DNA from 3 places in the Bradyrhizobium sp. HKCCYLRH3061 genome. Region 3 is predicted to be linked to each of the others. Evidence: riboswitches for the same ligand, from Rfam matches in the RefSeq annotation. Region 3 holds a riboswitch; each other region holds the start of a gene.
The links. Region 3 has a riboswitch for S-adenosylmethionine ahead of ACQR2C_RS09900 (GNAT family N-acetyltransferase). Riboswitches for the same ligand answer to the same signal wherever they lie in the genome.
Positions count from the first base shown of each region.

Region 1: another riboswitch for S-adenosylmethionine. It lies ahead of ACQR2C_RS27280 (O-succinylhomoserine sulfhydrylase); the one in region 3 lies ahead of ACQR2C_RS09900 (GNAT family N-acetyltransferase).
Region 2: another riboswitch for S-adenosylmethionine. It lies ahead of metX (homoserine O-acetyltransferase MetX); the one in region 3 lies ahead of ACQR2C_RS09900 (GNAT family N-acetyltransferase).

Region 1 covers NZ_JBNPUE010000020.1:74,755-78,024, reverse strand. The annotation lists gene ACQR2C_RS27285 (GDSL-type esterase/lipase family protein) at 1-48, shown strand, start outside; gene ACQR2C_RS27280 (O-succinylhomoserine sulfhydrylase) at 181-1,404, opposite strand; SAM riboswitch at 1,481-1,560, opposite strand; gene ACQR2C_RS27275 (2'-deoxycytidine 5'-triphosphate deaminase) at 1,673-2,779, shown strand; gene ACQR2C_RS27270 (MATE family efflux transporter) at 2,908-3,270, shown strand, end outside.
Region 2 covers NZ_JBNPUE010000010.1:897-4,166, reverse strand. The annotation lists gene hisC (histidinol-phosphate transaminase) at 1-511, opposite strand, end outside; gene ACQR2C_RS17330 (chorismate mutase) at 549-1,382, opposite strand; SAM riboswitch at 1,578-1,657, shown strand; gene metX (homoserine O-acetyltransferase MetX) at 1,740-3,008, shown strand; gene metW (methionine biosynthesis protein MetW) at 3,012-3,270, shown strand, end outside.
Region 3 covers NZ_JBNPUE010000004.1:128,371-131,640, reverse strand. The annotation lists gene ACQR2C_RS09905 (serine hydrolase domain-containing protein) at 1-1,077, opposite strand, end outside; gene ACQR2C_RS09900 (GNAT family N-acetyltransferase) at 1,584-2,054, opposite strand; SAM-I-IV-variant riboswitch at 2,100-2,209, opposite strand; gene ACQR2C_RS09895 (DUF3551 domain-containing protein) at 2,362-2,610, opposite strand; gene ACQR2C_RS09890 (hypothetical protein) at 2,782-3,270, opposite strand, start outside.

The DNA of each region.
Region 1 (3,270 bases), on a different contig from region 3:
CTCGGCATCAACGCGCCGGCCGAGGTGCCGACCTATCGGCCGATGTGACGCCGCGGGCGTTATCCCGGGGCGCTCGCCGCGCGAGCGAACCCCGGGATCCGGAGGTGATGTGCGGATGAGGAATGACGAGTAGCGCGCAGGGATGAGATCGGTCTACTCGCGACGCCACTTCACCATTCGCTACGCCGCGCTGAGGGCGGCGTCGAGATCCTCGATCAGATCGTCGGCATGCTCGAGCCCGGCGGAGAAGCGGATGAAGCCCTCGCTGATGCCGAGCTCGGCGCGCGCGTCCGGCGTCAGCCGCTGATGCGTGGTCGTCGCGGGATGCGTGACCAGCGTCTTGGCGTCGCCGAGATTGTTGGAGATGCGCGCGAGCCTCAATCCGTTGAGCATACGGAACGCCGACGCCTTGCCGCCCTTCACCTCGAAGCCGACCAGGGTCGAGCCGGCGCGCATCTGCTTCTTGACCGTCGCCGCCTGCGGATGGTCCTCGCGTCCGGGATAGATCAGCCGCGAGATCTTCGGATGCGCGGCGAGAAAATCGGCGACCTTGCCGGCGGTCTCAGTCTGCGCGCGCACGCGCACCGCGAGCGTCTCCAGGCCCTTGAGCAGGACCCAGGCGTTGAACGGCGAGATCGACGGGCCGGTCTGGCGCATGAAGTTGTGGATGTGCTCGGCGATGAACGCTTCCGACGACAGGATCACGCCGCCGAGGCAGCGGCCCTGGCCGTCGATGTGCTTTGTCGCGGAGTAGACGACGACGTCCGCGCCGAGCGCGAGCGGGCTCTGCCAGATCGGCGTGGCGAACACGTTGTCGACGATCAGCCGCGCGCCATGGGCGTGCGCGATCTCGGCGATCGCGGGAATGTCCATCACGTCGAGCGTCGGATTGGTCGGGCTCTCGAGGAAGAAGCTCTTGGTGTTCGGCCTGACCGCCTTCTGCCACTGGTCGAGATCGAGCCCATCGACCAGCGTCGACTCGATACCGTAGCGCGGCAGGAGATCCTCGACCACGTAGCGGCACGAGCCGAACAGCGCCTTCGCCGCGACGACGTGATCGCCGGCCCGCAGGGGGGCCAGGATCGCGGTGGTGACGGCGGCCATGCCGGTGGCGGCCGAGCGGCAGGCCTCGGCGCCCTCGAGCTCGATCATGCGGCGCTCGAACATCGCCGTGGTCGGATTGGAGAAGCGCGAATAGATGAAGCCGGGATCCTCGCCCTTGAAGCGCGCCTCGCACTCCTCGGCGGTGGCGTAGACGAAACCTTGCGTGAGATAGAGCGCCTCGGCGGTCTCGCCGAATTCGGAGCGCAAGGTGCCGGAATGCACCAGCCGGGTTTCGGGACGGTAGTGAGCGAACGACGCCGGGGCCTTCGCGGGGGACTTCGACGCAGGAGAATTGGACATGTGACCTCCATCGTGACCACCGCTGCTGGCGATGGGCACAAAAAAACCGGCCTGGGAAAACTCCTCACGGCCGGGATCACATTCGTCCCCGGCCTGTTTAGCGACTTATTTAACGTGGCTGCAAGCCGGCCGGCTCAAATCACCACGGGATAAGTGGTGCTCATAGTCGCAACCGGCCTTTCCGTCAAGCCGGCCATCGGATAACCGGTCAAAAGACCCTATATTGGCTCCACAAGCCGCCGTTCCGGCGCCTGCAAAGGATCAGGCCTTGCCGTTTTCGCTTCCCGCCGACGCCCACGGCATCCTCCCCGATCGCATGATCGTGGCGATGGCGGAGGCCGGCCTGATCATTCCCGAATATGATTTCGTCGAGAGCCAGATCCAGCCGGCGAGCTTGGACCTGCGGCTCGGCGACGTCGCCTATCGCGTGCGCGCAAGCTTCCTGCCCGGGCCGGGCGCGACGGTCGCCGAGCGCATCGACGAGCTCAAGCTGCACGAATTCGCGCTCGCCGACGGCGCGGTTCTGGAGACCAACTGCGTCTACATCGTGCCGCTGCTGGAGAGCCTGGCGCTGCCGAAGGACATCGTCGCGGCCGCCAATCCGAAGAGCTCGACCGGCCGGCTCGACGTTTTCACCCGCGTGATCGCCGACGGCACGCGACGCTTCGACATGATCGGCGCCGGCTATCACGGTCCGCTCTATGCCGAGATCAGCCCGAAGACGTTTCCGGTCCTGTTGCGCGAAGGCTCGCGCCTGTCCCAGGTTCGCTTCCGCTATCGCGACGCGGTCCTGTCAGAGGACGAATTGATCGCGCTGCACCAGGCCGAGCGGCTGGTGGATCGCGATGATGCGGATCTCGCCGGCGGTGTCGCTCTGTCCGTCGACCTCTCAGGCAGCAATGCGAACGGCTATGTCGGCTACCGCGCCAAGCGCCATACCGGCGTCGTCGACGTCGACCGCCGCGCCGGCTATCCGGTCGAGGAGTTCTGGGAGCCGATCAAGGCACGGCCCGACGGCAGCCTCATCCTCGATCCCGGCGAGTTCTACATCCTGGCCTCGAAGGAAGCCGTGCAGGTGCCGCCGGACTACGCCGCGGAGATGGTGCCGTTCGATCCGCTGGTCGGCGAATTCCGCGTCCACTATGCCGGCTTCTTCGATCCCGGTTTCGGCTATGCCGGCGCCGGCGGGCAGGGCTCGCGCGCGGTGCTCGAGGTGCGCTCGCGCGAGGTGCCGTTCATCCTCGAGCACGGCCAGATCGTCGGCCGCCTGGTCTACGAGAAGATGCTGGCGCGTCCCAACGCGATGTATGGCAGCCGCATCGGCTCCAACTACCAGGCCCAGGGCCTGAAGCTTTCCAAGCACTTCCGCTTCTAGCCGGCTGCGTCTGCCGCGCACCCCCAATGCGCCTGCCGCGCAGGGCGCGCGCCAGCGCCGTGCTAGGAAAGCGAAAGCAATCGAACGACAAGACGGCCGCGACCTGCGCGGCCGAGCGGGGAGCTGAGATGTCCGAGATCGGCCTGGCCGACAATCCGGTCGGCGAGGGGCGTGCATTGCCGCCCCCCGAGAAGCCGATGCGGAATAAGCTCGTCGACGGACCCATCCTGCGCACCCTGCTGTCGCTGGCCTGGCCGAACATCATCGCCAACACGGCCGGCACCTGCGTCGTCATTGCCGAGACCTCCTATATCGGCCGGCTCGGCATCGAGGCGCTGGCGGCGATGGCGCTGGTGTTTCCGCTGGTGATCCTGACCATGACGATGTCCGGCGGCGCGATGGGCGGCGGTGTGGCCTCGGCGATCGCACGGGCGCTGGGCGCCGGCGACACCGATCGCGCCTCGACGCTCGCCTCGCATGCGCTGCTGATC
Region 2 (3,270 bases), on a different contig from region 3:
CGTCGAACGGGATGTAGGTGCCGGTCGGGTTGTTCGGGTTGGCGAGCCAGACCAGCTTGGTGCGCGGCGTCACCGCGGCAAGGATGGCGTCGACGTCGGTGCGATACTCCGTCTCCGCGGCAACCACGTTCCTGGCGCCGCAGGCCATGGTCGCAATCGGATAGACCAGGAAGCCGTGCGCGGTCGAGATCGCCTCGTCGCCTTGGCCGAGAAAGGTGTGTGCCAGCAGATTGAGGATCTCGTCGGAGCCGGCGCCGCAGACGATGCGGTCGGGATCGAGGCCGTAGGTGCGGCCGATCGCCTGGCGCAGCACCCGTGAAGTCCCTTCCGGATAATCTTCCAGGTGAGTGGCCGCACTCTTGAATGCCTCGATCGCCCTCGGCGAGGGGCCGAACGGGGTCTCATTGGCCGACAGTTTGAAAACCTTGCGGCCCGGCTCCGGCTGGGGACTCTTGCCCGGCGTATAGGGCGCGATATCGAGGATGCCGGGGTTCAGCACGGGGCGGTTCATCATCAACTCCGGAAAATTATCACTGGCGCGGGGCGTCTCAGCTCGGAACCGTATAGCGTTTCGCATGGCCGCCGACGAGGGCGGCGGAGCGTACCGAGGCGCCCGCCGCGATCAGGGCAGCCTTGATCTTGTCGAGGTTCGACGGCGACTCGATCGATACCAGCAGTGCGGCGCCGTCGAAGGCGGTATCGGGCACCGCGATGACGTCGGCGAGCGGCGACAGCGCCCGCGACACCTGCGCATTCCAGCCGGAGACGCGGATGCTCCAGGTCTCGACCTCGAGCACCAGCGCATCGTCGGCGACGCGCGACACCGCGAACACCGGCAGCGCGGCGGGATGGTCGGCGCGCTCGATGAACGGCATCCGCGCGATGATCTTTGGCGCGCCCACGGGCTCGAGCGTGATCCACCACGGCGTATGGCCGGAGGTCGTCGACACCAGCGCGAGATCGCCTTTCGAGCGCGCCACGGCCTCGACCGCGGCTTGCGCGCTGAAATGCGGCACGTAGGGCACCACGAATCCGAAATGGAACCTGGCGGAATCGCGCATCGCGGATTCGCCGACCGACACGTCGGCATGCACCGAGAACGGCGCCTGCACATAGGTGAAGGTCGAGACGATGACGCGCCAGATCCCCTCGACGGTGTCGAGCGGCAGGATGCCGCGATGGCGCTGCACCAGGCGGCGCATCATGTCGGCCTCGCGCGCGGGCCTGAACGCCGAGCCGACCTCCTGGGTCTTCTTGACCTTGATCAGCCGGTCGATGATGTCGGCCCTGTTCATCAGCAACTGATGGACCTGCTCATCGATGGCATCGATCTCCTTGCGCAGATCGGCGAGCGAGGGCGGGGCGGGCGGCGGGTTCGACATGGTCCGTGTCACTCTTCGCGAGGCCACGGGAAAACCTGCGGCCAAAGGAACGGATGCCGTTCTCTCCGATGCCGCGGACCTGCGCAACAGCAAGTTTACCTTGCGCCATCCAGGCTTGGCTGACCTGCGGCAGAGCGCCCGACCAACGGTCAACCCCAGCTTGCCTTGACGAATAGCGCCCGCGGGACTAGTTTCTGCCCGTTCCGTGGTCATTTGAGCCGGCCGGCTTGCAGCCACGTTAAAAAACTCGCTAAACAGGCCGGGGACGTTATCGATCCCGGCCGAACCCCAGTTCAGGCCGGGTTTTTCATGGCCTGATGTGTCACGTGGTTCGGGAGCCCTGGCCGGATGGCTGGGGTGAGAGACATGACAGGTCTGACGCCGAAGTCCAAATCTGCGACGTCCAAATCTGCGACGTCCAAATCCGCGACGCCTACATCCGCGTTGCGCACGGTCGCGCCCGACGAGCGCTCGCACGAGGTCGATCATCCGAGCTCGCCGGTGGCGCAGTTCGGCGCCGACAAGCCGCTCAGGCTCGATTGCGGCGTCGACCTGTCGCCGTTCCAGATCGCCTACCAGACCTACGGCGAGCTCAATGCCGACCGGTCGAACGCGGTGCTGGTCTGCCACGCGCTGACCGGCGACCAGCACGTCGCCAACCGCCATCCCGTCACCGGCAAGCCCGGCTGGTGGGAGACGCTGGTCGGCCCCGGCCGCCCGCTCGATCCCGGCCGCTATTTCATCATCTGCTCCAACGTGATCGGCGGCTGCATGGGCTCGACCGGGCCGGCCTCGCTGAACCCCGCCACCGGCAAGGTGTGGGGGCTCGATTTCCCGATCATCACCATCCCCGACATGGTCCGCGCGCAGGCGATGCTGATCGACCATCTCGGCATCGACACGCTGTTCGCCGTGGTCGGCGGCTCGATGGGCGGCATGCAGGCGCTGCAATGGACGGTGGCCTATCCGCAGCGCGTGTTCGCCAATCTCGCGATCGCCTGCGCGACGCGCCACTCGGCGCAGAACATCGCCTTCCACGAGCTTGGCCGCCAGGCCGTGATGGCCGATCCCGACTGGGATCACGGCCGTTACGCCGACAAGGGCACGCATCCGCATCGCGGCCTGGCTGTGGCGCGCATGGCTGCGCACATCACCTACCTCTCCGACGCCGCGCTGCATCGCAAGTTCGGCCGCCGCATGCAGGACCGCGAGCTGCCGACGTTCTCCTTCGACGCCGATTTCCAGGTCGAGAGCTACCTGCGCTACCAGGGATCGTCCTTCGTCGAGCGCTTCGACGCCAACTCCTATCTCTATCTGACGCGGGCGATGGATTATTTCGACATCGCCGGCGACCATGACGGCGTGCTGGCGGCGGCGTTTCGCGGCATCAAGACCCGTTTTTGCGTGGTGTCGTTCACCAGCGACTGGCTGTTTCCGACTGCGGAGTCGCGCGCGCTGGTGCATGCGCTCAACGCCTCCAGCGCGCGGGTGTCGTTCGCCGAGATCGAGACCGACCGGGGCCACGACGCGTTCCTGCTCGATGTCCCCGAGTTCTTCGAGATCGCCAGCGCGTTTCTCGATTCCGCCGGCAAGGCGCGCGGGCTTGCCCATGCGAAGGGAGACTGAGCCATGAGCATGCAGGGTGTGCTGCCGCTGAACGGCTTCACTGGCGGCGAGGTGCTGGCCTATCGGCCTGATCATCTGCTGGTCGCCGGCATGGTCGAGCGCGGCTCCAAGGTGCTCGACATCGGCTGCGGCGATGGCGATCTGCTGCAACTGCTGGAAAGCCGCGGCATCGACGGCCGCGGCATCGAGCTGTCCCGCGAGGGCGTCAACCATTGCGTCGCCAAGGGGCTCGCGGTCGTGCAGGGCGACGCCGATACGGATC
Region 3 (3,270 bases):
GAGCGAGGCATCGGGCCCCGGATCATAGCCATCGGCCTTCAGGATGAGCCAGAAGAGCCTAGCCATGTTGCGAAATGAAGGTTCGACGTACGGCGCATCGCGGTCGACACGATGCACCACGACAAGGTCGAGTGCGGGTACGACTAAGGCGTATTGGCCGCCGGCACCTTGGGCCATAAAGCTGCCCTCGGGCAAAGTCACCGTAGGCGCAACGTCACCGCCCAGAAAGCCGATCCACCAGAGATAGCCATAGCCCATCCCGAACGCTGCTTTCGAATAGCTGCGCGTGCTCTCTTCCACCCACTCCCGCGGCACGATCTGGTGTCCGGCCCAATTGCCTTTGTGAAGATAGAGAAGTGCAAAACGCGCCAAGTCCCGTGCGCTCATGCGGATCTCATAGGCGGGGTGGATAGACGCTTCGCCGCGGACGTAGCTGCCATCCTGTGGCCGGTAGTCCTGCATGCCGATTGGCTTTGCGATCTTTTGGTCGAGCGCCTCGAAGAGGCCGATGCCAGTTGCGTGCTCGTAGATCGTGCCAAGCGCGTTGAAGTCCCAATTGTTGTAATACCAGAAGGTGCCGGGCGGGTGACTGCCGCGCGGCGGTCTCATCTTGGCATTGTCCGGCGTCTCATAGAGCGCCGCGTGGTAGACCCCGGAACGCGCTTCGAGGAGTTCGCGCACCGTCGCGCCCTTCTCGACCCCGGTCAAGCCAGGCGGGTTATCGTCGATGCCAAGTTCGCCAAGCGTGCTGTCAAGGTTGATCTGGTGATCCGACACTGCGATGCCGATCAGGGCGCTGAGCATGCTCTTGCGGATTGAAGCGACTTCCATCGGCTTCGTCGTACTGCCCCACTCGGCCACGACCTTGCCGTGCTGAACGATCACAACCGCGCTCGAATGAATCTGATCCGAAAAGGATCGCGCTTGGGTCAATCCGGTTTCTGACCAACCCAATTCTGCAGGCGTGACGCGCTCCCACTCCGCTGCTGGGAAGCCATCTTCAGCTTGGGCATGCTCGAACCGAACCAAAGCGCCGAGCAGCAGCACGACAGCGAAAACAATCTGGCGAATATGCATAGGATGATCCCACCCGTTGCGAGCTTGACCAGATTGCTACACACTAATCATTAACGGAATTAAGCAGAACGCCTGTTGAAGTGTTTTCTTTGGATACCCGCCAACCATCCTCATGGCGACGTCTCTTGTTGGCCCACAACGGACATGGAACGAACGGAACTCCCTTACGACCAAACTGTGTGACCGGCTGGTGAGAAATCGCTACTCATCCTTATTCAACGCGGCGATGAGGACGCCAACCTCTTCAACAGGTAAGGATCGTCACGCGCTATCAACTCTTCTGTCCTTGGGAGCTTTCCGAAAGCAAACCGTGCCTCCTCGATGCAAGAAAAATAACACAAGCATCTCCGTGCCATCTGAATGCTCGACCTCAACCATGTAGGATGCTAGCGATGGCGGAGTAACCACCCCATGTAAGGCTGGTCTGAGAGGCGATCTCGATTGTGCAACACGATCGAAAAGCAGACTTGATCATCTATTCCTTGTCGTCACATCGCCCTCGACCATCATTTCGTCAGCCATCTCTCGAAGTACAAATTGATCGGGTTGGAAACGTAAGGGCCATACGCTGGGCACGGAACGAACCCCTTCGCCCGATAGAGCCTCTGGGCATCGGGAAGAAATTCCGTGGTTTCCAGCCGCAGAACCGACAGCTTGGCGGTCAAGGCCGCTTCCACAACGCGCGTCAGGAGCCTGCTGCCTATTCCAGTTGTCCGAGCCTCGGTGACGACATACATGCGCTTCACCTCCCCGGTACCATCCGCGAACACCTGCAGCCCTGCACAGCCAACGGCTTGTCCGGCAATCCGCGCGATAAACATTTGCGTGTCGTCGTGCGCTAGCCGATCAATTGGAGAGCCGTGATTCCTCTCCACCCCGCAGACCTTGTTTAAGAAATCGTCCAGCGCGGTTACGAGATTAATCAGGTCCGGGGACCTTGCATCGGCCAGCTCAATTTCGATTCGATCGACAGTCATTCTCGTCCCCTTCTTCGAAGAGATGAGCGCATGACGCCGTGGTGGCTTGTCCCGTTTAGTTGCCGGACCGGCCACATCTTCTTCCGAAGGAAGAAAGCCACCTTGCTCGGGGAGCAGGTTGGCGCTGGGCGTCGGCCCAACTCTTGATGTTGGAGTTGACGATAGCGGGCACTATCGAGCTTGGCAAGTACGCCCCCAGTTTGAGGAACAACGCGTGGCCGCTCCTGGCTCATCTCGAACCTTTTGGTCGGCTCCGACGATGGCCGCTCCGTCGAAGATCGGGGTCTTGTCAGACCACAATCAGCGCCTACCGGGGAGGCCGACGGCGGCTCGGCTCAGGCGGGCGCTGTGCATAGGGGTTCGGCAAGCACATGGCCGAAAGGCCCGCGGCCCCCGCTCTGCACGCCTCCCACGACCTGTACTGGCACGCGATCGTGCTGGACCCGCCCCAGTCCCATGTCTGGAGGCACACCGGATCATTGCCATCGAACCGCTGAGCCGCGGCTGGAGCGGTTGCAAGCACGATGATTGAAGTCATGAGGAGAAGCGCGCGCATCATCAGCCATCATGACATGAGGCTGACCAATCCGAAAGGGTCTGCCGGCGCGGCCACGTCCAGGCGGGCTTCATCCGCAGGCGCGGCGGGTTTCGGTATCCGCGTCGTCAGGTGACCCTCTCTTGCTCCACGAAAAGCAGGCGATCGCAGCTAGCTTCGGCGGCTCATGACTCAGAAATAGGAGCGCGGCTGCTGCTTGATATGTTGGCCGAGGTAGCGTCTCACGGTCGAAAGATTTTTCGGTTCAGAAAGCTTCTCAAATACCTGATGCACCAATTCATCGTGATCGGAGGCAACCATTGCGACGGCGTCCCTCAGGTTTCTAAGCTGACGCCAGGAAAGAGCAGGCTCCGCTGCTGCCACCAAAGCCCAAAATACAGGGCGCCATAACCCGGTGTCGAAGGGCTTTGACGCTTGAAATATGGAAAACAGCGCCTCTGAACGACTCCCCATGTTTTCAATGGCGCTGGAGGCAGCGACATACTTTGTGAGAAGTTCTTTGGCGGGTGGCCCGTTGCCGCGCTCGAGGTATGCCCTGATCGGCCATGCCGAGACGGCTACACGATTGAAAATATCCTCCTGACAGTCGGCTGCCAGAATCGCCTCTTCAAGGAGGCGGCTATACCTTTCATCGGGCCAATGGCGTGCGACGTGAGATAA